Regions from separate parts of the Providencia sp. PROV200 genome, predicted to be linked through region 3. Evidence: predicted binding sites of a transcription regulator. Region 3 holds the regulator's gene; each other region holds the start of a gene.
What was found. The regulator PurR, encoded in region 3, represses purine synthesis genes. The targets are predictions, from matches to a motif close to CANGCAAACGTTTGCNTG.
Positions count from the first base shown of each region.

Region 1: M1E86_RS02750 (NCS2 family permease) is a predicted target of PurR. The motif match lies at 1,831-1,848, and genes of this name have one in related genera.
Region 2: M1E86_RS01220 (NCS2 family permease) is a predicted target of PurR. The motif match lies at 4,374-4,391, and genes of this name have one in related genera.

Region 1 covers NZ_CP096307.1:641,429-652,058, forward strand. The annotation lists gene M1E86_RS02745 (hypothetical protein) at 1-1,309, opposite strand, end outside; gene M1E86_RS02750 (NCS2 family permease) at 1,915-3,261, shown strand; gene M1E86_RS02755 (Na+/H+ antiporter) at 3,525-5,174, shown strand; gene M1E86_RS02760 (carboxylate/amino acid/amine transporter) at 5,231-6,130, shown strand; gene metR (HTH-type transcriptional regulator MetR) at 6,015-6,971, opposite strand; gene metE (5-methyltetrahydropteroyltriglutamate--homocysteine S-methyltransferase) at 7,080-9,353, shown strand; gene M1E86_RS02775 (carboxylesterase family protein) at 9,522-10,630, shown strand, end outside.
Region 2 covers NZ_CP096307.1:260,152-270,781, reverse strand. The annotation lists gene ampC (class C beta-lactamase) at 1-326, shown strand, start outside; gene hemN (oxygen-independent coproporphyrinogen III oxidase) at 540-1,913, opposite strand; gene yihI (Der GTPase-activating protein YihI) at 2,120-2,635, opposite strand; gene M1E86_RS01220 (NCS2 family permease) at 2,983-4,317, opposite strand; gene M1E86_RS01215 (amino acid ABC transporter permease) at 4,503-5,255, opposite strand; gene M1E86_RS01210 (amino acid ABC transporter permease) at 5,257-6,009, opposite strand; gene M1E86_RS01205 (ABC transporter substrate-binding protein) at 6,120-6,959, opposite strand; gene phoU (phosphate signaling complex protein PhoU) at 7,213-7,929, opposite strand; gene pstB (phosphate ABC transporter ATP-binding protein PstB) at 7,943-8,719, opposite strand; gene pstA (phosphate ABC transporter permease PstA) at 8,758-9,639, opposite strand; gene pstC (phosphate ABC transporter permease PstC) at 9,641-10,597, opposite strand.
Region 3 covers NZ_CP096307.1:1,821,885-1,832,514, reverse strand. The annotation lists gene tyrS (tyrosine--tRNA ligase) at 19-1,293, opposite strand; gene pdxH (pyridoxamine 5'-phosphate oxidase) at 1,455-2,108, opposite strand; gene anmK (anhydro-N-acetylmuramic acid kinase) at 2,129-3,250, opposite strand; gene M1E86_RS08380 (glycine zipper 2TM domain-containing protein) at 3,783-4,250, shown strand; gene slyA (transcriptional regulator SlyA) at 4,706-5,140, opposite strand; gene M1E86_RS08370 (DUF1289 domain-containing protein) at 5,671-5,910, opposite strand; gene gloA (lactoylglutathione lyase) at 6,078-6,485, shown strand; gene rnt (ribonuclease T) at 6,613-7,257, shown strand; gene M1E86_RS08355 (Grx4 family monothiol glutaredoxin) at 7,358-7,705, opposite strand; gene sodB (superoxide dismutase [Fe]) at 8,186-8,764, shown strand; gene purR (HTH-type transcriptional repressor PurR) at 9,206-10,231, shown strand; gene punR (DNA-binding transcriptional activator PunR) at 10,241-10,630, opposite strand, start outside.

The sequences.
Region 1 (10,630 bases), 1.2 Mb from region 3:
AAGCAGGAGGCATAAGGTTTGGAATAATTTTATTGCGTAAAAACCATACCAATGTAATCAACAGAGCACAGATAAATACAACGGGAGAAAATGACATTTGGTAGCTCATGGGGAGCCAGCGACCAAATGGAGCTAGCCATTCTTGCTGATAGCCAGCCAAAGAGATGAAATAGCAGGCCCATAAAAAAAGAATGAGTGCAGACCATAAAACAGCTGCAAAGCGGGCAATATTATTGAGGAGCTTTTCTGGGAAACAAAATAGTGTCTGGGTTCCTAATATGGCCATGGGGGCAATAAAAGGCAGTAAATATAACGCCCGACCAGAAGCTGAAATCTGTAAAAAAACAATACCTAATAAAGGAAATAGCGCTAATAGAAACTCGTTAGAATTCAATAAACGCTTAACTGGGTGCCTTAGAAAATAAGCAACTGCCAGTAAACCAGACGGAAAGGCAAATAAGGAAACCGCTGCTGGGATACGAGTTAAATTCGCTTTTGCCCCTAATTTCTCAACCGAAAAACCAAAGAAGCGACCGATATTATTTTCCCAAAACCATACGATAAACAAATCAGGGTGTTGAAGGTACAGTTGGATAGGCCAAGGTAAAATCGCGATAAAGGCAATTAACCCTGCAGTTAAGCTGTATAACCAAAACTGCTTAGTTCGGCACTGGACGAGAAAAATTGGCGATAAAAATAGGCAAATCCAGAGAACACCTGGGATGAAAACGCCCTTTGACAGCATGGTGACGATGGTTCCAAGAGATAACCAAAGTGCAGACATGTGCATTTTTTGTTGTTGTATCAGCCCCAATAACCCGTACAAGCCAATAGTCGCCCCTGCCATTAGCGCAACATCGGTAAACATATCATGGCTATGCCTGATAACACCGGGAGCGCAGGCATACAGTGCAAAAGCAACCCAAATACGGGTATCGGTGAAGTCTTTGGCATGGAAAAAACGGCGTGCTAAAAGGATAAAAAATGAAAAATTGATAACCGAAAAAATTAAGCTTGCACTACGAGCTGCATCATAAAGTGGCATCAGATTTGAAAGTAAATGAGAGGTAATAGTTGCAACCCAATAATAAAGCGGAGGTTTTTCCATAAATGGCTCACCCGCATTTGTGGGAACTAACCATTTACCTGTTTCATACATAGTGTGAATAATACCAAAACTATAATTTTCATCTTGCTTCCAAGGGCTATGACTATATATTCCTGGTAACAAATACATAGCAAGAAAACCAATAAAGAGTAATAAAATACTCCGCTGCAATATGATTAATGGTGCATTATTATTTGGCATTTTAATGTGTTTTTACTAAATTAAATTGAAACTATAACTGCAGTTGATAATAATTGAGATTATATACTTAAATATATATTTACTCAGTGGTTGATGGCTGTTTTTTTATAAAAAACAATAGGAAACGTATTTTTAGGTACATTTAAAATGACGCATATTACCACCAATAAATAAAATTTCAGCTATTCGTTTTGTAAGAGGATGTTCTAGAATTATATCAAAAAAATAACCGTACTCTTTAAACAGAGACTATATGAAAGGTATTTAGCTATTCTTACGTAACGTAAATGTAACGAAAAATAATCATTATTTAAAAATAATGTTCATTGCATAATAATCTGTATGTTTAGGTATTAAAAAAGATCAAGCAGGCAAGAAATGCTAAAAATGCTTGATCATTTCCCCTATTTAGAATGATAATTGCACCCCTCACAATATGTTTTATTCTAATTTTAAAGCCAAACGATTGCGCAGCTGTTTTCATTGGGGTTTTTCCCCAGTTAGTTTGTTTTTTTCTGAAAAACGTAATCGTTTACGTCAATGTATAGGTTAGTTGTTAGCAGTATTTGAGAGCTTTCGTTTTCCATTAACAGCAGAGGTATACCATGTCAGGCCAACAGGCTTCATCCAGTTGCAAATTGGATTCATTTTTTAAGATAACAGCGCGCGGTTCTTCTGTTCGCCGTGAAATCATTGCAGGGTTAACCACATTCTTAGCGATGGTTTATTCTGTCATCGTTGTACCTGGCATGTTAGGGCAAGCAGGGTTTCCTCCAACCGCGGTCTTTATTGCAACTTGCTTAGTGGCGGGTTTTGGTTCTTTGTTGATGGGGTTATGGGCCAACTTACCGATGGCAATTGGTTGTGCAATTTCACTTACTGCATTTACGGCATTCAGTCTGGTGCTAGGCCAGCAAATTAGCATTCCTGTGGCACTGGGCGCTGTATTCTTAATGGGGTGTTTATTCACCATTATTTCGGTTACAGGTATTCGTAGTTGGATTTTACGCAATATGCCAATGGGGATTGCACATGGTACAGGTATTGGTATCGGTTTATTTTTACTGTTGATCGCAGCGAATGGGGTAGGTTTAGTGATCAAAAACCCAAATGCCGGCCTGCCTGTTGCTCTAGGGGAATTTACGTCTTTTCCTGTCTTGATGTCACTCATTGGGTTAGCGGTCATTTTTGGTTTAGAAAAACGTCGTGTTCCGGGTGGCGTACTCCTTGTTATTATTGCGATTTCAATTATTGGTTTAATTTTTGATCCTGCGGTGAAATATCAGGGCTTCTTCAAGTTGCCTTCATTGGGTGATGATGGGCTCTCATTGGTTTTTAATATGGATATCATGGGTGCATTACAGCCAATGGTATTGCCAAGCTTGCTTGCATTAGTGATGACAGCCGTTTTTGATGCCACAGGCACTATCCGCGCAGTGGCGGGGCAAGCGAATTTATTGGATAAAGACGGCCAAATTATTGATGGTGGTAAAGCATTAACAGCAGACTCCGTGAGCAGTATTTTTGCGGGGGCGATTGGCGCATCTCCTGCGGCGGTATATATTGAATCTGCGGCAGGTACCGCTGCGGGTGGCCGTACCGGTTTAACCGCAGTGGTGGTTGGCGTACTATTCTTATTGATTCTCTTTTTATCGCCACTCTCTTATTTAGTGCCTGCTTATGCAACGGCTCCTGCATTGATGTATGTTGGGCTTTTAATGCTCAGTAATGTCTCTAAGCTAGATTTCGACGATTTTGTGGATTCAATGTCTGGCTTATTATGCGCGGTGTTCATTGTTCTGACTTGTAATATTGTCACGGGTATCATGTTGGGCTTTGCTGCTTTGGTTATCGGCCGTATTTGTGCAGGTGAATGGCGTAAATTGAATATTGGTACTGTCATTATTGCGGTACTTTTAGTGGTATTTTATGCTTCAGGGTTGGCAATCTAAAGTGAATTGCTTCAGGAAGGTGGCTGGCATTGCCACCTTTTTAACTTATTGTATTAATTAATCGTAAAGTCTCAATTTTTTCCCCGAAAATGGATAGCTAGGGATAAAATAGAAAGAAGGCAGTTAATCAAGTGGCTGTGTATGATTTCCACTGGTGGCTGGCTTGGTCTCAATTATCATGGTCTGGACGGTGCTATCTCTTACTATGCGGCGGCAGGCAAAATTTTAGGTTCTAGTCGCTAGGTTAATTCAGTAAGGGCAACATGGAAATTTTCTTTACTATTCTTATTTTGATTTTAGCTGTCTCTGTTTCAGGGGTTGCCGCTAAAATTCTTCCTATTCGTATTCCTCTTCCTCTCATTCAAATCGCGATTGGTGCACTATTGGCTTGGCCACAATTTGGCCTACATGTCACCTTTGACCCAGAACTTTTTATGGTTCTATTGATCCCACCTCTGTTGTTTGTTGATGGGTGGAAAACACCAACACGTGAGTTCTTTCAAAACGGCCGAGAAATTTTTATTTTAGTGTTGGTTCTCGTATTGGTTACGGTTATTGGGATCGGCTATTTAATTTATTGGTTGATGCCAGGTATTCCATTGATTGCTGCGTTTGCTCTCGCGGCTGTGTTATCGCCTACTGACGCCGTTGCATTATCTTCCATTGTTGGAAAAGGGCGTATCCCTAAGCGGATGATGAGCGTTCTGGAAGGGGAGGCATTGATGAATGATGCCTCTGGCCTAGTTGCATTGAAATTTGCAGTTGCAATTGCCATGGGAACCATGGTGTTTAGTGCCTCTGGCGTGACCATTGAATTTTTCAAAGTTGCGATCGGTGGGCTACTCGCAGGTATTATCGTGACTTGGCTGTACAGTAAATCGTTACGTTTAATGAGCCGTTGGAGCGGTGATGACCCCGCGACCCAAATTGTGTTTATGTTATTGCTACCATTTGCCTCATACATGATTGCAGAACATATTGGTTTTTCAGGCATTTTAGCCGCGGTAGCAGCGGGTATGACCATCACAAAATCTGGGGTTATCCGTAATGCGCCATTAGCAATGAGGCTACGTGCTGATAGCGTTTGGTCGATGCTTGAGTTTGTCTTTAACGGATTAGTCTTCATTATGTTAGGGCTTCAATTGCCCGGTATTTGGGAAACGTCTGTTATCCAAGCGGATCTCGATCCAAGCGTAGAAACGTGGATGCTATTTGCCGCGGTGGCAATTATCTATTTTGCTCTACTGCTATTGCGTTTCTGTTGGCTATGGTTGATGAAAAGGTTTAGCCGTTTATTCTTAAAGAAAAAACCGCTGCAGTTCGCTAACTACACTGTACGTGAGCTTTGGCTCGCCTCTTTTGCAGGGGTACGCGGAGCAATCACCTTAGCAGGTGTGCTCTCTATTCCGTTATTTTTAACGGATGGTTCGCCATTCCCTGCCCGTTACCAGTTAGTATTTATTGCCGCAGGGGTTATCTTATTTTCCATTTTTGCAGGTGTGGTCGCTTTACCGCTTCTGCTGCGTAATTTTAAAGTGGGCGACAAAGAAGCGGATGCCAATGAAATTCGAATGGCAAAAGCTGCCATGGCTGAAGTGGCGATTGTCAGCTTAAATAAAATGCAGGAACGTTTATCTGCTGACGTTGATGAAAAACTCGATTCAGAAGATATCAGTGAAGTCGCTTCCCGTGTGACGGGGTATTTAAGACGGCGTACGGCAGGGCAAGATGAAATTGACCATAATTTGCTGATAGAAGACCTTGAACGACGTTTTCGTTTAACGGCACTACGTGCAGAGCGTGGTGAGCTTTATCACTTGCGTGCTACCAAGAAAATCAGTAATGAGACGCTACAAACGTTATTGGTCGATCTGGATTTATTGGAAGCCGTCTTGATCGAAAAAGAGCATTAAAACCAAAAAGCGAGTATTCTAGCCAACATTCTTAAGTTTGGGGCGAAATACAGCATATGTGGTTACTTGTTATTACGACGCTGCTTTGGGCAGCGTCGTTTAGTCTTATCGGCGAATACCTTGCGGGCCAAGTCGATAGTTGGTTCTCAGTATTAGCGCGGGTCGCACTGGCTTCGCTAGTTTTTTTACCTTTCCTACGTTGGCGGCAGTTTAGCGCTAAAGTGATTTCGCTCTATATGCTAGTGGGCGCTTGCCAACTTGGCATCATGTACCTGTTTGTATTCCATGCTTATCAATACCTTACTGTTGCTGAATTTTTGCTTTTTACAGTGTTAACACCGCTATATGTCACGTTAATTTATGACTTATTAGAGCGGCAGAAGCTGCGTAAAGGTTACCTGTTTAGCTCACTATTAGCGGTGATTGGCGCAGCAATTATTCGTTATGACCATTTGAGTGAATCTTTTTGGTTAGGTTTACTTTTTGTGCAGTTGGCAAATATCTTTTTTGCGATTGGACAGGTGGGGTATAAACGACTGATGGAGATACATCCGATCCCTCAACATCAGGCTTTCTCATGGTTTTACCTTGGTGCAACGCTAGTTGCATTGCTTGGATGGCTGCTATTTGGTAATAAATCAATGATGCCCACAACAACGCTCCAGTGGGGGGTCTTATTGTGGTTGGGCATTGCGGCTTCAGGCATTGGTTACTTTATGTGGAACTATGGTGCAACCAAAGTGGATGCTGGAACCCTTGCTATTATGAATAACATGATGGTCCCAGCGGGGTTATTAGTTAATTTTGTTATCTGGCAACAGCATCCAGATTGGCTGAGTTTTACCATAGGGTCGAGCCTGATAGTTGCTTCTCTTTGGGTGCATAAGCGTTGGATCCTTTCGCGGCCTTCACATAAGACAAGTACTCCACAGCGTGATCCGTCGTCGCCTCAGTAAATGCTTCAATAGCTGGCTGGCGTTGCTCTCCTTCACGGCAGGCCGCATACAGCCGGCTCCATAAACCGCTACCCAAAGTTTTGGTTTTTACTAATCCTTGTTTTTCAAATGAATCAACCGCCCAGTGAGGAAGTGCTGCGATCCCCATTTTTGCTGCAACCATTTGAATCAAAATCAATGTATTATCGACATTTTTCACGTTGGGTGACACACCCGCAGGTTGCAGAAAATGGCGCCACACATCGAAGCGATCCCGTTGTACTGGGTAGATAAGCAACGTTTCATCTGCCAAATCATGGGGTTCAATATGTGGTTTCTTGGCTAGAGGGTGGTCATTTGCCACAATCAGCTTCACTTCATAATCAAACATTGGCGTATAGTGGATGCCTTGATCTGGCAAAATGTCAGAGGTCATCACAATATCCAATTCCCTTGAGAGCAATTCAGGTTGTGGGTCGAACGCTACCCCAGATTTAAAATCCACACTAACTTGTGGCCAAGTTTGCCTGAATTGTTGTAGTGCAGGGGTCAGCCACTGAATGCAGCTATGGCATTCAATGGCGATGCGTAACGCACAAACTCCAGGCTCATTACATACTCGAATGGCGTCTTTCACTAATGGCAGAACTTGTTGTGCCAATTGTAATAAAACTTCCCCTTGTGGCGTAAAGCGTAAAGGTTGGCTTTTACGAATAAATAACCGGAAACCTAGCCGATGCTCTAAATCACTAAATTGGTGTGATAAAGCTGACTGTGTCTGGTGCAAGTGTGTTGCTGTTGCCGCTAATGAACCGTATTGGCTGAGCGCTTGCAATGTTTTTAGATGTTTTAATTCGATCATGAGAAACCTTCACGGTGACAATGAAAAATTTGCGCTTGTGCTTTATACAGTACCTGTTGATTATGGATGTGTAAACATCTAGACGGCTAAATATTTTAAGGGGTCAATATGTCTGTTATAAATCATACACTTGGTTTTCCTCGTGTCGGTCTAAAAAGAGAGCTAAAACGTGCACAAGAAGATTATTGGGCAGGTAAGATTGACCAAGCCGCGCTATTAGAAACCGGTTATCAGTTACGTGCGCGCCATTGGCAACAACAAAAAAGTGCAGGTGTTGAGTTATTACCCGTTGGTGATTTCGCTTGGTATGACCAAGTGCTGACAACCAGTTTGCTATTGGGCAATGTGCCGCCACGCCATCAAAATGAAGATGGTTCGATTGATTTAGATACCTTATTTCGAGTTGCTCGCGGTCGCGCACCAACGGGCAAACCTGCTCCAGCAGGTGAGATGACGAAGTGGTTTAATACGAACTACCACTACATCGTGCCTGAATTTCAAAAGGGGCAACAATTTTTCCTGTCTTGGACACAATTGTTTGACGAAGTTGATGAGGCGTTAGCATTAGGCCACAAGGTAAAACCCGTTATCATTGGCCCTATAACCTACCTCTGGTTAGGTAAAGTGAAAGGGGAACCATTTGACCGCTTATCATTACTGAATGAATTACTACCTGTATATCAGGAGATCTTGTCTCGCTTAGCAGAAAAAGGCCTTGAGTGGGTGCAAATCGATGAGCCCGTATTAGTGTTAGATTTACCAGAGCAATGGCAGCAAGCTTATCAGCAGGCTTATCAAGCGCTGTCAGGTTACATAAAGCTGTTGTTAACCACCTATTTTGATGGTGTGAGCCACCATTTAGACTTGATTAAGCAATTGCCAGTGCAAGGTTTACATGTTGATGTGGTCGCAGGCGCTGATGATATTGAAAAACTACACCAAGTGCTACCAGCAGACTGGGTGTTATCACTGGGAATTATTAATGGTCGTAATGTATGGAAGGCTGACTTAGGGGAAAAATTTTTACGGGTGAAGCCACTCTTAGGTCATCGTGATATATGGGTCGGGACGTCATGTTCATTGCTGCATAGCCCAATCGACTTAAATGATGAGACACGTTTAGATGCGGAAGTAAAAAGCTGGTTTGCTTTTGCTGTCCAAAAATGCGAAGAACTTGCCCTGTTAACAAAAGCGTTAAATCAGCCAACAGACAGCCACATTGCTGAATTAGAGACATACAGCGCACCTATTCGAGCACGTAAAACATCAACTCGTGTGAATAATGCATCAGTGGCTCAGCGTTTGGCGGCTATTAGTGAAGGGGATACCGAGCGTTATAGCCCGTATCCACAGCGGGCAGTGCGCCAACGTCAACGCTTTAACTTACCATTATGGCCGACCACCACGATTGGTTCTTTCCCACAAACCAGTGAAATTAGAACGCTACGTTTAGACTTCAAAAAAGGGAATGTGGATAAAACCTACTATCGCACCAATATTAGTGAGCACATTAAGCAAGCCATTAAAGAACAAGAAATTTTAGGTATCGATGTCCTTGTGCATGGTGAAGCTGAACGTAATGACATGGTGGAATATTTCGGGGAGCACTTTGATGGTTATGTATTTACCCAAAATGGTTGGGTACAAAGTTATGGCTCCCGCTGTGTAAAACCCCCTGTAATTATTGGTGATATTAGTCGGCCAGAGGCGATAACCGTGGAGTGGGCAAAATACGCTCAGTCTTTAACGGAGAAACCGGTCAAAGGGATGTTAACAGGCCCAGTAACGATTCTGTGCTGGTCATTCCCACGTGAAGACGTTAGCCGTGAAACCATCGCCAAGCAAATCGCATTAGCGCTACGCGATGAAGTGGATGACTTACAAAAAGCGGGGATCGGCATTATTCAAATCGATGAGCCTGCACTGCGTGAAGGGTTGCCATTGCGTCGAGACGAGTGGGGGGCTTACCTCAAATGGGCGGTTGATGCCTTCAAACTCAGTGCGGCGGTTGCCGATGATGACACGCAAATTCACACCCATATGTGCTATTGCGAGTTCAATGACATCATGGATTCTATTGCGGCGCTGGATGCTGACGTGATCACTATCGAAACATCACGTTCAGATATGGATTTGTTGGACGCATTTGAACATTTTGATTATCCAAATGAAATTGGGCCCGGCGTCTATGATATTCACTCACCAAATGTACCGAATGTGGAATGGATTGTTGCATTATTAAGAAAGGCGGCGAAGCGTGTTCCGGTTGAGCGTTTATGGGTTAACCCAGATTGCGGCTTGAAAACGCGAGGCTGGCCAGAAACTCGCCAGGCATTAGCCAACATGGTAGAGGCAGCGAAACAACTTAGAAACGAACACTAAAATTTAAGTTGGCGAGTTATAGAGGGCGGAGAAACCTGCCCTTTTTGTTTTCCGCATTATTAGTTAAAGATAAAGTTTAATAACTAAACAATTACTGCTATATATTTTATTTAGTTGGTTTATGTGCAGGGATAATATTGAAAGTTGTTAAATTATCAGGTAGTTAATATGTTAAAAAAATATATAAAAAAAACATTAATACCAGCGAGTACAGTTGCACTTTTCTTCGCTGCCTCATTTGGTGTACAGGCTCAAGGGGACAATCACATTATCGAAACAACGGCGGGTAAAGTTCAAGGTAGCACGCAACAGACACTAGTCGTGTGGACAGGAATACCCTATGCACAGGCTCCAGTTGGGGAATTACGTTGGAAAAAACCGATACCAGCAAGTCAATGGCAAGGCATTTTTGATGCAACAAAACCTGCCACAGATTGCATTCAAATCAGTAAAACTGGGCCTACAGGGGCCGAAGATTGTTTGAATCTTAATGTTTATCGTCCTGATAATAACCAGCAAAATCTTCCGGTACTATTTTATTTGCATGGTGGAAATAACCAAACGGGAGCTTCCAGCGAATTTAACCCTCAGGTCGTTGCAACCGAATTGAATGCCGTGATTGTCACGGTTAATTATCGCCTCGGTGCATTGGGTTTTAACCCGATCCAAGCGCTTAATACCGGTGATAAAGTCGAAGATTCAGGAAACTATGCCTTACTTGATATTAAGCTCTCATTAGACTGGGTAAAAGAAAATGTTGCGGCATTCGGTGGTAATCCAAATAACATCACCATTTCCGGTTTTTCTGCGGGGGGGCGTAATGTTATGGCAATGCTGATCTCTCCAATATTTGATAGATCATTCAATAAAGCGATTGTATTTAGCGGGGGTATGACCACTTCAGATAAGGAGCAAGCAGAACAGATCTTTGCAGATAGGCTGGCTAAACTTGTTGTTAGGGATAATAAAAAGCCTACGCTAGATTCAGCGAAAGAATGGGTTCTAAGTCGTTCGCCTGAACTGAAGGCTTATCTCTATCAATTATCTGCAGCAGATCTTGCGAGTTTATTTGGTGATGCAGGCATTCGTATGTCACATTTCCCACACCTTTATCGTGATGGGGTCGTCCTGCCTAAAAATGGCTTTGAAACAGATAAATACCATTCAGTGCCAATTATCATGGTCACAGGACAAGGTGAGTTTTCGTTATTTGCTTTGGGTGATAAGCGCTTTGCGAGTGCAAGTAAAAATCATACTCTGTTCTCCAACACAACGCT
Region 2 (10,630 bases), 1.6 Mb from region 3:
CGCATGCAGGGTTCTATATGACCGATTCATTTGTGCAAGATATGATGTGGGAAAGTTATTCATGGCCTGTATCCATTTCTCAATTACAGCAAGGTAACCGAGATGAAATGGCATTACAGCCACAAAAGGTCGAAGCGATTACACCAGCACTACCGCCAGAAACACAAGCTTTCTACAATAAAACCGGCTCAACCAATGGTTTTGCAACCTATGCGGCATTTATTCCGGAAAACCAAGTGGGTATTATTATTTTATCCAACAAATGGTATCCAATCCCTGACCGCATCACTGCGGCCTACCAGCTAATCGAAAAAGCGAAACACTAGCCCACGCAGAACATCCAATGTTCTAAATAATCAGATAACGAACCAGTAATACTCAAAATAGTTCGTGCTAGAGCAAGGCGGCAAAATTCGGCTATCTCGGGGAGTATACAAAAGTATATGACCCGAGTAGCCGAATAAGGCCAACGCAGCTATTGCGCGAAATATGAAGAGTATTAAAGACAACAACGCGACAGCACGAATTATGAAGAGTATTTAGATGACACGGGAAAACTGCCGCTGCCTCATCTGATTCCGCAAATAAACATCAAAACACATGCAAATATTCCGAATAAGTAAACGTCCCTGAGGCGTCACTTTAATCCCCATTTCACTCATTTCAACCAGCCCATCTTCAACCATCGGTTTCAGTAACTCTAAATCTTCCTTAAAATAAGATTTAAAATCAATAGGATATAGTTCTTCGATTTGTGCGAAATCCAATTGAAAATTACAGATTAAGATTTTAATCACATCACGACGCAGGCAATCATCATCAGTTAAAACGAGGCCGCGCCACAGCGCATGGCCCTGCTCTTCAACTTGCGCATAATAGGTTTTCAAATCTTTCTGATTTTGTGCATAGTTGTCGCCTAACATACTGATCGCAGAAACGCCTAGCCCCAGTAAATCACAATCGCCTTGAGTCGTATATCCTTGGAAGTTACGGTGTAAAACCCCTTCCCGTTGTGCCACGGCAAGTTCATCTTCAGGACGAGCAAAATGATCCATGCCTATAAATTGATAGCCATCTCTGGTGAGAGTCGCGATGGTGTCTTGCAGAATATCGAGTTTTTGTTCTGCACTCGGTAAATCTGCATCTTTAATTTTACGCTGTGCCGCAAATAAATTAGGTAAATGCGCGTAATTGAACACACTTAAGCGATCTGGTGATAACTCAGCCACTTTTTTTAGGGTAAACGCAAAGCTTTCAGGGGTTTGCTTAGGTAAACCATAAATCAAATCAATACTCGTTGAGGTAAAACCCGTTTCTTTGGCACGTTTAATTAGGGAAAAAATAAATTCTTCGTCCTGTTCACGGTTAACCAACACCTGAACTTCTTTATTAAAATCCTGTACTCCCATGCTTAAACGGTTAAACCCTTCATGGCGCAGATGGTCTATCATATCCAATTCAATTTCACGCGGGTCGATTTCAATCGACATCTCCACATCATCCGCAAAATTAAAGTGTGTTTTCAATAAACCAACCAAATGGCTGACTTGAGTTTTATCGAGATAAGTTGGAGTGCCCCCACCCCAGTGCATCTGGCTTACCAAACGACCTTTTAATAACGAGGCTCGTTGAATAATTTCTTTTTCAATTACTTGAAGATATTCATCGGCTTTATGTTTTTGCCGCGTCACTAATTTATTACAGCCACAGAAATAACAAAGCTTATGGCAAAAAGGGATATGAACATAGAGCGATAAAGGCCGGTCAGGATAACGCTGTGTTGCTTGAACAAACGCATTCTCATCGTACTCTTGGTTAAACTCCAAGGCAGTGGGATATGAGGTATACCGTGGACCTGAATAATTGTATTTTTGAATGAGAGAAAGATCCCAAACAATATTTTGCTCTGACATAACATTCCTCAATTGACCAAAAGCTCAAACCATACAATGGATTGCACCTTATTTAATTGTTATTTGGTGAGTGTGAAAGTTTCACAACTTAAATAATATTATAAAGTATGTTAGCGAAAAGAGATTTGATACAACATCAAAGAAAAGTGAGTTAGCAGAAAAAATAGCTAAATCCCCCGCTAGCACGAGGGATCTTTTAAACGAAATTATTTACTTTTTAAGATGCGCATAATGTCATCAAGTTTTTCTTCGTCTTCTTCCTCTTCTTCTTCACTGAACTCAATACCGAGAATATTCATCAATTCATCAATACGATCTAAACACGTATCAACATACTGTTGTTCTTGTGCTGTGATAGTTTCGCCATCTTCCAGACGCGCCAAAATGCTATCTAAACGATCGTCGCTTTCTAGCATTTCCAGCTCTTTTTCTGGTGGCAGTTTTTCTTTAGTGGCTGGCTTTTCTTTCACCACTGGACGTGCTGTCGGTTTGTTATCTTCCACAACTAATGGGATCGGTTTTTTGCTACCAATGCGTGGATCCTTAGTGGTAGACTCCCCACCTTTCGCACTGTTAGACACAGATTCTTGGTTACGGCTACCGGATTTATGACCACGATGTTTTTTCTCGCGCTTACGCTCACGGCCTTCCGCATTTATCTCTTCTTTCGTTTTACGGTATTTTTTCTTTGGCTTAGCAGCCGGTTTTTTTGGTGCATTCATGGTCTGATACCTTGATAAAGTCAGTTTCTGCTGCGAAATCTAGCAGGATCCCATAAAGGGGGAAAGCACTAGTTTGCAATTTCAGTGGATTTTTTATCCCACCCTGCCTTCGCAATAGTACTTTATTGATTATACCTTAAATAATTGGAGTTGCATGCAAGCAACAAAAAGGGAAGCTGGTTGAAGAGGCTTGTACTAAGAATAGAGATTTACGTTTTGAGCAATATTCTAAATAATTCAAGTTGTGGCTAGGCGTCAATCGAGGTTATCTCGGGGAGCATACATAAGTATGTAACCCGAGTAGCCGAGTAAAGACAACGACGCCACAGCTTGAAGTATGACGAATATTAGGCGTCGACGAGCACCATTTTTAGTAGGAACATCGTCGCAACTAAAATCACGCATAGCCCCAGATCACGCCAACGTCCGGTACCAATTTTCATTGCACAATACGCAATAAAGCCTAGTGCAATACCTTCTGTGATTGAGAAACTAAATGGCATCATCACTGCCGTAATAAAAGCGGGTACAGACTCCGTTAAGTCATCCCATTTCACGCGAGTTAAGCTTGAAGTCATCAGCACGCCCACGTAAATCAAGGCACCCGCAGTGGCATAAGCTGGAACCATACCTGCAAGAGGAGAGATAAACATGGTCAATAGGAATAAAATACCAACGACAATCGCAGTTAAACCTGTACGCCCACCAACAGAAACACCAGAAGAACTTTCGATATATGCAGTGACAGAAGATGTCCCCATTGCTGAACCTGCAACAGAGCTCAAGCTGTCCACATATAACGCTTGTTTCATTCGAGGGAAAGTCCCGCGTTCATTCGTTATACCCGCTTTGTCAGTCACACCAATCATGGTACCTGATGAGTCAAACAGATTGACTAACATAAAGGCAAAAATCACCCCAGATAACGCTAAATCTAAAGAGCCAGAAAAATCAACCTGACCCACCACACTTGTAATACTTGGCGGCATTGAGAAGATCCCAGAATATTTCACATCCCCCAGAGCAAGACCAATCAGTGTTGTCACTGCAATAGACACTAATACAGCGGCATGAATATTGCGTGCAGCAAGAATAGCGATAATAAAGAAACCTAGGGCTCCCAGCCAAACATTATGGTGAGTCAAATTGCCGATAGAGACTAACGTGTCCGGGTTCGCAACAATAATGCCGGAGTTTTTCAGCCCCATCATCGCAATAAATAAGCCGATACCACTCGTGATCCCGACGCGAAGACTAAGCGGGATATTGGCAATAATCCAATAACGGATACGAAATAGTGTCAGAATAAATAACCCAACTGCTCCCCAAAATACGGCCCCCATTGCAACTTGCCATGAATAGCCCATCGCGCCAACTACAACGAAAGCAAAAAAAGCATTCAGCCCCATAGCAGGTGCTACTGCTATCGGTAAATTTGCCAACAGCCCCATCAAAATACTACCAATAGCGGCAATCAGACAGGTGGTGACAAACACCGCTTTGATATCCATGCCTGCAACTGAGAGAATTTGAGGGTTAACAAAAACGATATATACCATCGTCAGGAAGGTGGTGAAGCCTGCAACAACTTCTGTCCGTGCTGTGGTGCCATGTTCTTGTAATTTAAAAACACGCTGAAACAAGCCCTGCGGTTGTGCCGAGCTAGAAGATTGATTACTCATTAGATATCGCGCCCAAAAAAAGTTTTTTTCGCCCTATACTACAATTAAAAATCACAAAAGAAAACGATTGCGTAAGCTGTTATGGGTAAAAACGTCCTAACTAACTGATACACTAGGGTGAAATAGTAAAAGAATTGATGGTAACGAATAGAGGAAGTGGCGGCTATTTAACCGCCATTTTTAATTTAAGAAAGTGCTAATAGCTTTTGTCGACGCCAAAATAATAAGCGATGTTTTGCCGCCAGTTTCTGAGGTTGATGTTGTGCACTCAGCTTTTTCGCTACCCTATTTGCAATAATTTCTACCGCAAAACACATCACAAAATAAATAAATGCGACGAATAAGAAAACTTCAAGAGGATAAACCATTTCACGGTTATTCACTTGTGTCGCCAAAAAGGACAGTTCAGCGACCCCAACAATATAAGCCAATGAGGTATCTTTAATTAATGCCACCCACTGGTTAATAAATGACGGCACCATCATACGTAAAGCCTGTGGTAATACGATATTCCACAATACCTGCCAGCGGCTAAACCCCAAGGACATCCCTGCTTGCCACTGCCCTTTACCTATCGCTAAAATACCCGCTTTCACGGCATGAGCCAAATATGCAGAGGTAATCAATGCCAATGCACATACCACTGTCGCTATCCCAGGAATTTCCGTGCCCAATAACATCGGCAACAAGAAATAGGTCCAAAAAATCAGCATAATGACGGGAATTGCGCGAAAGAAACCTAATACTGCAGCGAATAGGTTAACCCAGAAACCACTCAGCATAGCTAATGCAATCCCACCCAATGTGCCTAATACAATAGAAGCTGCTCCTGCAAGCAAGCTAATAACTAACGTCAGTGCCGCGCCTTCTAATGGGCCATCCGGGAAAGTGCCAAATAACAAATATTGCCAGTTCTGCTCAATAATCGAAAAATCCATCTTATACCCCCTGAGCCAAATTACGCTGCTGACGCCACTGGCCCCAACCTTCCATTACTGCAATAATGGCGATATACAAAACGGTTGCCACGCCAAAGGCTGCGAAAGTTTGTAATGTTTGGCTATCTACTTGGCGAGAAACATAAGACAATTCAGCAACACCTATCGCCATTGTTAATGATGAGTTTTTCACCACATTCATATATTGGCCCAATAGCGGAGGCATGGCGATTTTTACTGCTTGAGGAAGCACTACTAACCTCATCGCTTGCCATGAAGTTAGTCCTAAAGCAAATGCCGCATATTTTTGCCCCTGACGAACGCCGCGGATCCCAGCACGAATTTCTTCAGCTATAAACGGCACGGTATACAGGGTCAAACCAATAAAACCCGCTAAAAATTCAAATGACGGCCAACCCACAGTTATTCCAAGTAAATGGATCTCATGGGGGGTATTAAGCCACTCCATCACAACAGACGGTAAAATTTCACCGGAAGCGAAATACCAAAAAAATAGCTGCACCAACAAAGGCGTATTTCTGAAAATAGAGATATAGATATTCACGGCCCAACGCACAGGTGCAATTTGGCTATCCTTTGCTGATGCAACGATAAAGCCCAATGCCGTCGCTGCAATAATAGTACAAATCGAGATCCAAACGGTGATCAAAAAGCCGTAGCCAAACCACTCTAGATATTGCGGTGCCAATAAATGAGCAGACCAAAAATCACCATTTAAAAATTTTTCAAACATGGCTCACGACCTATTGCTTTCACAGCTTGTGATTAAAAACTCATCCCTTATAACCAAGAACCCCACACAGAGTGCGGGGCTTGAAATCACTGAGTACTTACCGTTCCCCATTAAGACTGTGGCTGTTGCTCACTCAGAGGTGCGAATTTAAAGTCTCCGCGTGGCTGTGCGGCTTTGGTCTCTGGCCCAAACCAACGGTTATAGATCACCTCAGCTTTACCCTCTTTTTCCAGTTTCAACAGTGTTTCGTTGACGTTTTCAACCAAACGCGTTTCGCCTTTGCTTGCTGCCAATGCTTGGTACTCTTTCGTTAGGCTAAATGGAGAAATTTCAAAATCTGCCTTCACTTTTTCAGGTAAATTACCTAATAAGCCCACCAGTTTTGCATCATCTTGAGTGATAGCTTGGACGTTACCATTGCGCAGTGCCGCGAACGCTTGCGGGGTATCGTCATAAGAAATCACTTTTGTGTCAGGAAAACGTTCACGTAAAGTGACTTCCTGCACGGTGCCTTTATCTGCACCAATGCGTAGTGGTTTGATGTCGTCAGGTGTTTTTAATACACCTTTGCGAGCAATAAATTTTTGGCCTGTCGCAAAATCAGGGATAGAAAAATCAACCTGTTTTGCGCGTTCATCTGTAATGGTAAAGTTGGCACCGATTAGGTCAACTTTACCTGAAGTCAGGAGTGGAATACGGTTTGCTGGGTTAGTAGGACGAAGCTCAAGCTTAACCCCTAGACTATCTGCTATTTCTTGTGCTATATCAACATCATAACCCGCTAACTTTTTAGTTTTTGGATCAATAAAACCAAATGGTGGGTTGCTATCAAATACCGAAATACGGATCACACCCGCTTGTTTGATATCATCCAATTTATCTGCGCTAGCGACATTCGCTGTCAGCGCTAAACCTGTAAGTAAAACAGTTGTTAGAATACGAGCTTTCATTGAATACCCCTGACGGTAAATTTTTGTAAATCGACCATCACACGCTATCAATTATTGCTTAGCACTTGAAATAATATTAAATAATATATTTATGCCAAAATGACATATACAAATAAACAAAAAAGGGCCGCCTTGATAACAAAGCGCCCCAAACATGGTTAAACCATCAATAGACTCTTATTGAGCAAGAAGAAAGTCTGTAGAAAAAACTTACGCCAATAGTCATTAAAGAAATACCCCATCAGATGAGTATTTAATCGTCTTTAGTCAACATTTTTTCAAGACTATCTCCCCCCACATGACGGAAATCCTGCCCCTTCACATAGTAGAAAATAAACTCACAGATATTTTGGCAACGGTCACCGATACGTTCAATTGAACGAGCGCAGAATAGTGCTGTTAATACGCTCGGGATCGTTCTCGGGTCTTCCATCATATAAGTCATCAATTGGCGCACGATACCTTCATACTCTTGGTCAACTTTCTCATCTTCACGGTAGATACGAATAGCTTCCTCGAGATCCATTCGTGCGAATGCATCTAATACATCATGTAGCATTTGTACTGTGTGGCGGCCTAATGATTCTAAGCTCACTAACAGAGGCTGATGTTGATGAGAGAATTTTTCCAATGCAGTTTGGCAAATTTTGTCCGCAACATCACCGATTCTTTCTAGCTCAGCAATGGTTTTCGAAATCGCCATAATCAGACGCAAGTCACTCGCTGTTGGTTGGCGCTTCGCAATGATCTTAACGCATTCTTCATCAATGGCCACTTCCATCATATTGACTTTATGGTCATTTTCGATAACTTCACGCGCAAGGGCTTCATCCTGATTATGCATGGCCGTAATGGCTTTGGTGAGCTGTTCTTCGACCAGCCCTCCCATTGTCATTAATTCAGTATGGATATGTTCCAGTTCAGCATTGAACTGCCCCGATATATGTTTGTTGTGATTCAGCGTATCCATCGTCGGCTCCATATCAACCGTAGCGGCCAGTAATATAATCTTCAGTTTGCTTCATCTCTGGGGTAGTAAACATTTTGTCAGTATGGTTAAACTCAACTAACTCCCCTAGATACATGAAAGCCGTATAGTCAGAACAGCGTGCAGCTTGTTGCATATTGTGGGTAACAATCACCACGGTGTATTCTGATTTTAATTCACTAATCAGTTCTTCAATTCGACCCGTTGAAATAGGGTCAAGGGCAGAACAAGGCTCATCCAATAATAGAACCTCTGGGCGAATAGCAATACCACGAGCAATACAAAGACGCTGCTGCTGTCCACCCGACAAGCTATAACCACTTTGGTGTAACTTATCTTTGGTTTCATTCCATAACGCAGCCTTTGTTAGCGCCCACTGCACGCGTTCATCCATTTCCACACGAGATAACTTTTCAAATAAACGCACACCAAATGCAATATTATCGTAGATTGACATCGGGAATGGGGTTGGTTTCTGGAATACCATGCCGACTTTTGCACGTAGCAGTGCGATATCTTGTTTATCAGTCAGGATGTTTTGGCCATCCAGTAAAATTTCACCTTCTGCGCGCTGCTCGCCATACAATTCATACATTTTATTGAAGGTGCGTAATAACGTCGATTTACCACAGCCTGATGGGCCGATAAATGCAGTTACTTTATTTTTTTCAATGTCTAAAGAGATATTTTTCAGTGCGTGAAACTTGCCATAATAGAAGTTGAGGTCACGGACTTTAATTTTACTATTTGCAATATCGTTTGCATTAATCATGGTTTGCTTTTCTCTCTAAATCTTTATTTATCTGGCGCTTAGTGTTTTTTCTGTGCGAAAACAACACGTGCAATGATGTTAATGAGCAGGACACATAGGGTAATTAAAAGAACCCCTGCCCATGCAAGCTCTTGCCATTCAGAGAATGGGCTCATTGCAAATTTGAAGATTGTCACCGGTAAGTTAGCAATGGGTTCGCTCATGTCTGTACTCCAGAACTGATTCGACAGTGAAGTAAACAGCAGCGGTGCGGTTTCCCCCGCTATACGCGCAATCGCTAGCAAGATCCCAGTGATAATCCCTGACACAGACGCTTTTAGCGTAATAGATAAAATCATTTTCCATTTTGGTGTGCCAAGTGCATAAGCAGCTTCACGCAAGCTATCTGGAACTAATTTCAACATGTTTTCAGTAGTTCGGATAACAATTGGAATTTGCAGCAATGCAAGCGCCACGACCCCAGCCCAACCCGAGAAGTGCTGCATTTGTGCAACCACAATGGTGTACACAAACAACCCTACAACGATTGATGGAGCTGATAATAAAACGTCATTAATAAATCGGGTAACTGAAGCTAACCATGACTTACGGCCATACTCTGCTAAATAAATTCCCGCTAAAATCCCTAAAGGCGTACCAATAACCGTCGCCCATAAGATTAATAAACCACTTCCTACGATGGCATTTGCCAACCCACCACCTTCCGTATTCGGTGGTGGAGTCATTTCAGTAAATAGATTGAGAGACATGCCATCAATCCCTTTAGTGACTGTAGAAAATAAAATCCACACTAACCAGAACAAACCGAAAGCCATGGTTAACATTGAGACAAATAGCGCCATTCTGTTAACTTGACGACGCCACGCTTGACGGCGTGCTCGCTCTTTTTCATTCACTGCGATAGGTTGAGATATCGACATATTAACGGCCCTCATTCTTCGCAAGACGCATGACCATCAACTTGGAAATTGCTAACACAATGAAAGTGATAACAAACAGGATAAGTCCAAGTTCCATCAAGGCCGAGGTATGCAAGCCACTCTCTGCTTCCGCAAACTCATTTGCCAGTGCCGAGGTGATACTGTTTCCAGGCATAAACAGTGATGCGCTATCAAGTTGGTAAGTATTACCAATCACGAAAGTCACCGCCATGGTTTCACCCAGCGCACGGCCAAGGCCTAACATCACACCACCAATAACCCCATTGCGGGTATACGGCAGCACGATATTCCAAATCACTTCCCATGTCGTACAACCAATGCCGTAAGCTGACTCTTTCATCATCACAGGCGTTTGTTCAAATACATCGCGCATCACGGACGCAATGTAGGGAATAATCATAATCGCGAGGATAATCCCCGCAGCTAAAATACCGATCCCGAATGCAGGCCCTGAAAATAGTTCACCGACAATCGGTACACTCGACATCACATTACCAACGGGTTCTTGAAAATACTCCGCAAACAGAGGTGCAAAAACAAATAACCCCCACATCCCATAAACGATACTAGGGATAGCAGCAAGGAGTTCAATCGCGATACCAAGCGGACGTTTTAGCCAATTGGGAGCCAGTTCTGTTAGGAATAGCGCTATACCAAAACTAACAGGAACGGCGATAATCAGAGCAATTAACGATGTAACGATAGTGCCATAAATAGGCACAAGGGCACCGAATTCTTCCGCCGGAGCATCCCATTCTTTAGTCCATAAAAACGAAAACCCAAACTTTTGCATACTTGGCCAAGATGCAAAAATAAGGGAAATAATGATGCCACCAAGCATTAGCAATGTGATCAGCGCGGCAATTTTTACCAGTGCACCAAAAATCACATCACCTGATTTGCTGGGAGCTTTAAATGCCGTTGTTTTCTCGGCCATGCGCTTTGTTCTCATTTCATTCCTGTTCTTTAT
Region 3 (10,630 bases):
TACAAAGGTTAGTCAGAGCTATTTCCAATTAATTAAGCAGTCGTTTTTCTTACCACGACGGATCAATGTATAGCGACCAAACAAACGGTCTGCATCAGAAAATACATACATTGGCTCTGTTTGTTTTTGGCCATTAATAGATACCGCATTAGAGCTAATAGCCGTTCTTGCTTGCCCACGAGAAGGAACCAACTCTGAATCAACTAAGGCTTGCTGTAAATCAGCGCCTGCTTCTAATGTAATGCAAGGCATACCATCTTGAGCTAATTGCTCAAAATCAGCTTCAGTTAAATCAGATACTGCACCAGAAAATAAACTTTCGGTAATACGCTTCGCTGCTGCTAAGCCTTCTTCGCCATGTACCAATTTAGTGACTAATTCTGCTAATACATATTGAGCTCGAGGCGCTTTACCACTATTTTTATCTTCTTCTTCCAATGCATTAATTTCATCTATTTCCATAAATGTGAAGAATTTTAAGAAGCGATAAACGTCAGCATCTGCCGTGTTGATCCAGAACTGGTAGAATTTATATTGGCTGGTTTTTTTGGAGTCTAACCAAACTGCACCACCTTCTGTTTTACCAAATTTAGTGCCGTCTGCTTTAGTAATTAGAGGAACGGTCATACCAAATACTTGGTTTTGGTGTAGGCGACGAGTTAAATCAATACCCGAAGTGATGTTACCCCATTGGTCAGAACCACCAATTTGCAGTTCTACGCCCATCTCTTTGTTCATATTTGCGAAGTCATAACCTTGTAAAAGGTTATAGGCAAACTCAGTAAAAGAGATACCAACGTCATCACGATTTAGACGTTGCTTAACAGACTCACGGTTAATCATTTGGTTAACAGAAAAATGCTTACCAATATCACGTAAGAAAGTCAGTACGTCCATTTTGCCAAACCAATCATAGTTGTTAGCAAGGCGTGCACTGTTATCACCACAATCAAAACTTAAAAATGGTGAAACTTGGTTACGGATTTTTCCTACCCACTCTTGAACGGTTTCTGCGGTATTTAATTTACGTTCAGTAGCTTTAAAGCTCGGATCGCCAATAAGGCCCGTTGCACCACCTACCAACGCCACAGGCTTGTGCCCGGCTAGTTGGAATCGTTTTAAACACAGCAAAGGCACCAGATGTCCCAAATGCAAGCTGTCTGCGGTAGGATCGAAGCCACAATAGAGAGAGATAGGGCCTTGCGCCAGTCTCTCTGCTAACGCATCCTCATCCGTTACCTGGGCAACGAGGCCCCGCTCTTGCAATTGTTTAATCAGGTTATTGCTAGACATCAATGACTCCATCAGTTGTATTTTGTCTATCTATTTTAGTTTGAATGACCAGTGAGTTTGAGATGTTTATCAAAAGCTCACCAGTGTAATTTGTCAATTTTCTTAAATGAAGCTATAGCATAAAGCGCATATCAATTAAGTGCCAGCTAAAAAACATGATCCTAAGGGGCTAATCTATCAATTTTCCAGCTATCACCTTCTCGTTGGTATAAAAAACGGTCGTGCAAACGGTGTGCGCCACCTTGCCAAAATTCAACACTATCAAATACCACTCGATATCCCCCCCAAAAACTCGGCAATGGGACATCTCCATTTTTAAACTTTTGTTTTAACTCTAAAAATTTCCCTTCTAAAATACCACGTGCTGATATTTTAGAAGATTGCGCTGATGCCCATGCTGCAATCTGGCTGTCTTTCGGCCTACTATGAAAATATTTAACAACCTCAATGGGGTTCAAACGCTCAGCAACCCCTGTGAAATTAACTTGGCGCTCTAATGGATACCATGGAAAATGCAGGCTTATTTTATTATTCTTCTCTAGATGCTTCGCTTTTCGACTACCTAAATTGGTATAAAATACAAGGCCTTTATCATCAAAATGTTTTAATAATACGATGCGTTGGTAAGGCTGCCCAGTTTCATCTACAGTAGCAACACACATGGCTGTCGGATCACTCAATCGAGCTTCGCATGCCTGCTTCATCCATAGTTCAAAAAGTGCCAGTGGGTTTGCTGTTAAGTCATTACGTCTCAACCCGCCTTTAGTGTATTCGCGACGTACCGATGCAAGATCTATTTCATCTAGCTCGTTCATTTTTATATCCTTTACCACAGTTATTTTTTATCGGTATTTTTAGGGTATATTGCCCCAAGCACAGTTTCTTTACTTGCACCAGTAACGGATGCCAAATTTCCTGGAAGACCTGATATCGTTCGTGCTGCTAGCCATGCAAACGCCAAGGCTTCCATATCATCCCCACTGAGACCAAACTTATCACTTGGCGCCACTTCAATTCCCGGAAGCAAAGCGGCCATTCGTTGCATTAAAAAAGTATTCTTTGCTCCACCACCACAAACTATTAAGCGCTCACACCCACCACATAGTAATACTTGCTCTGCGATAGAGGCCGCTGTCAATTCGCATAGTGTTGCTTGAACATCATTCGCTGAAATTGATGGAAAATGAACTAAATGCTGTTCTAACCATTGCGTGTTAAAGTATTCACGTCCCGTACTTTTCGGCGACGAACGTCTGAAATATGGGTCGCTTAACATGGCTTTTAGTAATCCATGGTCAACTTGACCACGACTAGCCCACTCACCACCTTCATCGAAGGCTTTTTGTTGAATACGCCAGCTCCAGGTATCCATTAACATATTCCCCGGTCCTGTGTCATAGCCTTTAACGTAGGCCCCAGGTAATAAAGCTGTCACATTAGCAATTCCACCAATATTCAGTACAATTCGTTTTTCTGTAGAATGCCCTAAAACAGCTAAGTGAAATGCAGGAACTAAAGGCGCTCCTTGCCCCCCATAAGCCATATCTCTTCGGCGAAAGTCCCCTACCGTTGTGATCCCTGTTAAAGCTGCGATACGGTTGTTATCACCTAACTGCATAGTAAAAGGCTGCTCGCCATCAGGCTCGTGCCAAACAGTTTGGCCGTGACAACCAATCGCAATGATGTCCTCGGCAGTTAGTCCTGTTTGAATCAGAAGTTGGTTTATCGCATCTGCATATAAAGAACCTAGCTCTCTATCAATTTTACCAATCTCTGATAGCGTTGTTGCCTGCCCTTGGCATATATCTAAAATTCGTTTTTTTAACTCGATGGGAAATGCAACACTCAAACTGGATTGCTCTGCGACAAATTTGTCACTGATTGCGGCAAGAACGACATCAACACCATCTAGGCTAGTTCCTGACATAACTCCTATGTAACGACCTGATTTCATCATTATTCTTGTTCCTTCAGAGTGCACATTAACTTTACAATATTCAGCTACAAAAGATTGTGCTTTGATGACAAATTTTGTCAACAATTCGATGCAATTTCTCGGCGCGCTTCGCAGGAATAATAAATAAGTGCTTTAAAACTAAAAATTGCTAGACAAGCCAAATAAAAAAGTCGTTTTGTAATATCTGAAATTTTCATTTTCAATATTATGGTACATAATATATCGATCAGCTCAGCATTACTGTTCCGCGCTTCAGTTAAAGTTTAAAACATTATCCTGTTTGGCAACTTGTGCGAAATGATGCTCATAAGCTGACTACCCTATGTGAATATTTAACAAAGAGTGCCTTATTGAATGAAATAATCACGAATTTGAGATATTTTACCTAGTGTTTACGCTCTATTTAAATCAGAATCGGTAATCTAACCATCGCTTTTAATACCATTATTTTGATACTTTGTTGTGTTTATGGTGAAAACAAATATACGATGCTATGTTAGTGCCACAGACAGCAAATCTCATAGGAGTTCTTATGCTTAAGAAAGTTTTTGTAGGTGTTGTAGCAGTTGCAGCCTTATCAGGCTGTGTCAATACCAGTACGCTTTCTGGTGATACTATTTCTGCCAAGGATGCGAAACAGGTACAGACTGTGACTTATGGTACTGTTCTGAATGCTCGCCCTGTGACTATTCAAGCTGGTGAAGACGGTAACGTAATTGGCGCAATTGGTGGAGCTGTACTTGGTGGGTTATTAGGTAACACCATCGGTGGTGGTACAGGTAACACATTAGCAACAGCTGCAGGTGCTATTGCTGGTGGTTTAGCTGGTCAGGAAGCTCAAGGCGCATTAAATAGAAGCCAAGGTGTTCAATTAGAGATCCGCCTCGATAGCGGTAAAAACATTGTTGTTGTTCAAAAACAAGACCCTAGCACCTTCCGTAATGGCCAACGTGTTATGATTGCAAATAGCGGAAATACAGTGACTGTGTCTCCTCGGTAATCTTACGATACTAAATTAGGTATACTCACCGACATTAGCCAGTGAGTATGCCTTAAAAATAATATTGCTGAATAATATAGTTACTTTATGTTATATAATTATATTTTATATTCATCATGTATCGCTTTTAGGTAATACAGTTTCTTGCTTACAAATAACCCCCTTGCTTTCGTGCCTAAAAGCTACTTCCCCCCCCCTTTTTTATAAATTTTTTATTATTAATTAATACGCACTAATAAATTATCCAGCTAACAATTAGAAAACCGTAGGTAAATATAATTAACAGCTTTAATTATATTTAAAGGCAATGAATTATAAAAAGTCATAACTGGGTGTAATTATTATTCCCATTGCCTATTTCTATTTCACCATCATACAAATCACATAGGCCGATTACTTAATTGTTAGTTTAATGATTAGCACACTATTTATTAGTTAGGTATATTATTTTCACATCATGAATCATTTTGTAATCTTAAAATGTTTTTTTCAAGCTTCATAAGTAACTGTGATAATTGATAAAGTTCATCTTTACTAATATTATTCAATATCTCTATACGCGTATTGTTTATGACTTGATCTACCGTTTTAATAAAGGGTTCAGATTCTTCCGTTAACTTTATCCTTTTAGCTCTCCTATCATTTGTACAAGTATGCCTAGAAATAAGTTTTTTTTCCTCTAATTGGTCTAGAGTCCTTACTAATGAAGGCTGTTCAATACCAATCGCTTTCGCTAACTGTATTTGAGATTGTTCAGGCGGTAGTTGACTTATATTATGTAATGTCACCCAATGTGTTTGTGTTAGTTTAAGAGGCTTCAAACGATAGTCGATTAATGCTCTCCACATGCGAACAACACGTGATAACTCTGTCCCAATTTGTGATTCCAATTTACCCTCCTTTATATAATTATAATGTCAAAAAAATATACCATCTTCATATTATTTTTGGATTATATATTAATTTCCCTTTATATTTACAACTTTTTATTTATATATTAGCCATTAAATACCTATATCTAGTTACAATAGCTGATTTATTATGCGATATAACTCTAATTAATATGTCGTTGATTCCTACATTTTTTCAACCTGAGTTTAACGAGATAATCTATCAATTATCTTATTAATAAGAATAGCCGCACTCTCCTTTTTGATCTATCTATTTTAGCTCTTATAGCAGTCGTGAATAACAATAAAAAAAACAATGCTTCATAAGCCTTTAAAAAACAAACAAATATAGTTAATCTTAAAATCATGTTAATTACAGTCATTTTAATTTAACCTATACTAATTTTTAATAAATAAAATTTCATTGAAATATAAACTAAGAAATAAATAGCATGCTAATAATTTATTGAGGATTAATTTATATTGAAAATAAAACATTTGATTTTTTATCATTATTTTCAAACAGAAAACTAGAAAAGTTGTTGTTGTGTATCGATGGTATTTTCTTGAGCTATTTTTTTATTTAATATTCTTAAATGGCGTTGACGACATAAACGAAGTACATTTCGTTTTTCACTATCCGAAAACTTTAACCAATTAAAGCGCTCATCACGAGTGCGATAGCAACCTCGACAATAGCCTTGTTCATTACTTTGACATATACCACGGCAAGGGCTGGGGATCTCAAAAAATTCAAGTTGTTCAGCCATAACTTTCCCCTTAAAAAGAAAAAATCACCATAAATGTATGATATACTCCTAGAAATGAGTATTACCATTATTTGTTCAAAAAACAAACTGTAATCATTGTATTTATTAATTTAAGCACGTTATATTAATAGATAAATCGATTCAGGCTGATTCCAAGAGGTTTAAAAATGCGCTTACTCCATACTATGTTACGTGTTACTGATATGCAGCGTTCTATTGACTTTTACACAAAAGTGTTAGGTATGCGCTTATTAAGAACCAGTGAAAATACAGAGTATAAATACTCTCTCGCATTTGTTGGTTACAGCGATGAAAGTGAAGGCGCTGTGATAGAGCTAACCTATAACTGGGGGGTTGACCAATATGATATGGGTAACGCATATGGTCATATCGCCTTAGGTGTCGATGATGTTGCAAAAACCTGCGATGCTATCCGCAGTGCAGGTGGTAACGTAACACGTGAAGCAGGCCCAGTTAAGGGCGGAACAACTATAATTGCATTTGTCGAAGACCCAGATGGCTATAAAATTGAGCTGATCGAAAACAAAAGCGCAAGTAAAGGCTTAGGCCATTAATTAGCTATATAATCTAAAAGTTTAGGTGCCTATTCTAACACCTAAACTTTTATCACCCTTTACCTGCAAATTTTTACTGGTTTTGGCATAATGTCATCCAACCAGAAAACTAAAACTGAAAGTCCTAATGTCTGAAAAAAACAATCCAAATGCCCTAGTGAACCGATTCAGGGGATACTATCCTGTCGTTATTGATGTTGAAACAGGTGGGTTTAATGCAAAAACTGACGGCCTGTTAGAAATTGCAGCCATCACCTTAAAAATGGATAAAGACGGCTGGCTCTCCATGGATGAAACATTACATTTTCATGTAGAACCTTTTGAAGGCGCAAATCTTGAGCCATCCGCTCTTGCCTTTACTGGAATTGATCCAACTAACCCTCTACGCGGTGCTGTTAGCGAATATGAGGCTCTTCATGCAATATTTAAAGTCATCCGCAAAGGCATGAAAAATACTGATTGTAATCGCGCAATTATTGTTGCTCATAACGCAAATTTTGATCACAGTTTTGTCATGAATGCCGCCGAACGAGCAGGTTTAAAACGTAACCCGTTCCATCCATTTGCAACCTTTGATACCGCGGCATTAAGTGGCTTAGCATTTGGTCAAACAATTTTAGCAAAAGCATGTGTTTCTGCAGGTATCCCATTTGATGGCAAACAAGCACACGGCGCCCTGTATGATACGAATCGCACCGCTCTGCTATTTTGCGAAATTGTTAATAAATGGAAAAAATTGGGTGGCTGGCCAATTATTGAAGATTCTCAATAACTTTTTATCAATAGCAATAATATAAAAAAACCGTATTTAGTAGAAAGTCATCAATGCTTTTACCAAATACGGTTTTTTAGTCTTTTATTTATTGTTTAAATCAGTCTGCGCTAGCTTCATCTGCTGAACGGTATTTATCAGCCGTTTCTTTAATTAGAGATTGCAGCTCACCACGCTGGAACATTTCCATGATAATATCGCAACCACCGACTAGCTCACCATCAACCCACAGTTGAGGGAAAGTTGGCCAATTTGCATATTTTGGCAGTTCCGCACGAATATCTGGGTTTTGCAAGATATCAACATAGGCAAAACGTTCACCACAAGAAGACAGAGCTTGTACTGCCTGAGCAGAAAAACCACAGCTCGGAAGTTTAGGAGAGCCTTTCATATATAATAAAATTGGGTTTTCTTTAATTTGGCGCTCAATTCTTTCAATAGTTGTCATTTTTAACTTCCTTAAAACAAAGATGCAGGTTTTGCAGTCAGCCGGTAACTGAGAGTCTACCTCAACTTAACAGAACACATTGACTGATATAATAAGAAACTGAATTGTTTCATACAATATGCCAGTTTTATAGGGGCATTACTATAACATTCCAAAAAACAAAAAGGCACCTTTTCTATCTTCTCTTTACCTAAGTCAAACAAGTAGCTATTTCTAGGTAAGAACTGAAATTTAATGTACTTAGGTTCCCCACCTACAATATCTATATGATTTTTATCTGTAATTTTTCTATTTATCTGTTAGCATCTTAGCCGCATCATTACCTTTACCTTTGTAAGGTTGATCGTGCTATTATTAATATATTAAGTATCATATCGCCAATAGGCGAAACTCTAATGATAAGCTGTGACATATTATTTTGCTCATTTTAAGAGCAAACACCCTGAGTATTTTGATATAAAAGCAATCAAGGAGTACGCAATGTCATTTGAACTACCCGCTTTACCGTATGCAAAAGATGCTTTAGAACCTTATATCTCTGCAGAAACCTTAGAATATCACTATGGTAAACACCACAACACTTATGTTGTTAACTTAAATAACCTCATCAAAGGTACTAACTTTGAAGGAAAATCTTTAGAAGAAATTATCAAAACTTCTGAAGCTGGGGTTTTTAACAACGCGGCACAAGTTTGGAACCACACTTTCTATTGGAATTGCTTAGCGCCAAACGCTGGTGGCGAGCCGACAGGCAAAGTTGCGGAAGCGATTAATAAAGCATTCGGTTCTTTTGCTGAATTTAAAGCTCAGTTTACTGATGCCGCAACCAAAAACTTCGGTGCTGGATGGACTTGGTTAGTAAAAAAAGCAGATGGTAGCCTTGCAATCGTCAATACATCGAATGCTGCGACCCCAATCTCTGGTGACGACAAACCTGTGTTAACCGTTGATATTTGGGAGCATGCATACTATATCGATTACCGCAACGCCCGCCCTAAATACTTAGAAAACTTCTGGGCACTGGTTAATTGGAAATTTGTGGAAGCAAACTTAGCATAGTCCTCTAGCAAGTATCGAAACAAAGACTAAATTGACAAGGGCGAGATGTACTCGCCCTTTTATTTCACCTACTCGAGGCTGGAATAAAATCAGAAAATATGTGCAGCAAGAAAAATAATCAGTGCTAATGAGCCCAATGCAGCAAGCAATCCATATTTAAAATCTGTATCCATGAGTTCCTCTCATTTTAATGTCATTGAATTAACAAATAACCACTCATTAATTAAGGTTATTAAGTATACATATCTAAAAAAGTAAAACTAGTGTCTATATCACATGTTATAACATCAATTATTTCTTTCGTTTTTGCGCTAGATCAGACAAAATCGACAACAAATCGCTAAGTTATTGCCAGCAAAGGATCAATGCATCAATATGCAGGTAATTTTTTAACAAGAATTATTATAGAGACCGGTTATTGGTCAGGAGTTTTCTTCCCCCATGGCAACGATTAAAGATGTGGCGAAGCGCGCTGGCGTATCCACCACAACCGTATCCCATGTTATTAATAAAACGCGCTTTGTGGCTGATGACACCAAGGCTGCGGTTTGGGCTGCAATTAAAGAGCTTAATTATTCGCCAAGTGCGGTTGCCCGTAGTTTAAAAGTTAATCATACAAAGTCGATTGGCTTACTCGCAACCTCAAGCGAAGCCCCTTATTTCGCAGAAGTAATTGAATCAGTTGAAAATAGTTGTTATGAAAAAGGTTACACACTTATACTTTGTAATTCTCATAATAATTTGGGAAAACAAAAAGCATATTTGCAAATGTTAGCGCAAAAGCGCGTTGATGGCCTACTTGTGATGTGTTCTGAATATCCAGATACGTTAATTAGTATGCTTGAAGACTATCGTAATATCCCAATGGTGGTGATGGATTGGGGAACCTCCCGAGGTGATTTTACAGACAGTATTATTGATAATTCATTCCATGGTGGGTATCTTGCAGGCCGCTATTTAATTGACCGTGGGCACCGTGATATTGGTGTGATCCCTGGCTCGCTTGAAAGAAACACCGGTATCGGCCGCTTAACAGGCTTCAAAAAAGCAATGGAAGAAGCAAAGATCACACTGAAAGACCAGTGGATAGTACAAGGTGATTTCGAACCTGAATCTGGCTATAAAGCAATGATGCAAATTTTAAGCCATAAACAACGTCCTACTGCGGTATTTTGTGGTGGCGATATCATGGCGATGGGAGCCATTTGTGCGGCTGATGAAATGGGGCTACGCGTTCCACAAGACATTTCAATTATTGGTTATGATAATGTGCGAAATGCGCGCTATTTCACACCAGCATTGACCACTATCCACCAACCCAAAGAGCGTTTAGGCCAAATGGCCTTCACCATGCTGCTCGACCGTATCATTAATAAGCGCGAAGATGCTCAAACAATTGAAGTTCACCCTCGCCTTGTAGAGCGTCGCTCTGTCGCTGACGGGCCATTTATCGATTATCGTCGATAAGACAAATCGTTAAGTTGAAAGCCACTCTGCGTTGAGCGTTTCATTATCACCAAGGTAATCCAATAACCAACGGAGCGCGGGTGATGTACTATTTTCCACCCAAGTTAAACAACAAGGACTGGGTGGAAATGGCTGTGCTAATGCTAGTTCAACTAATTGGCCTTTTTCACAAAGCGGAGCTGCTCGATGCTCCGGTACCATTCCAACACATAGCCCATTAACCAAACAAGCTAAACCATTTTCCCAGTAAGGCACGACAAGCCGACGTTGGTTATCAAGTGCCCAAGTATCACGTTTGGGAAGGTTACGAGAGGTATCTTCGAGACACAAACTCGGGTACTCTCTCATTTGGTCATCAGTCAGTTTCTCACCTATTTGGGCTAATGGGTGTTCTGGACT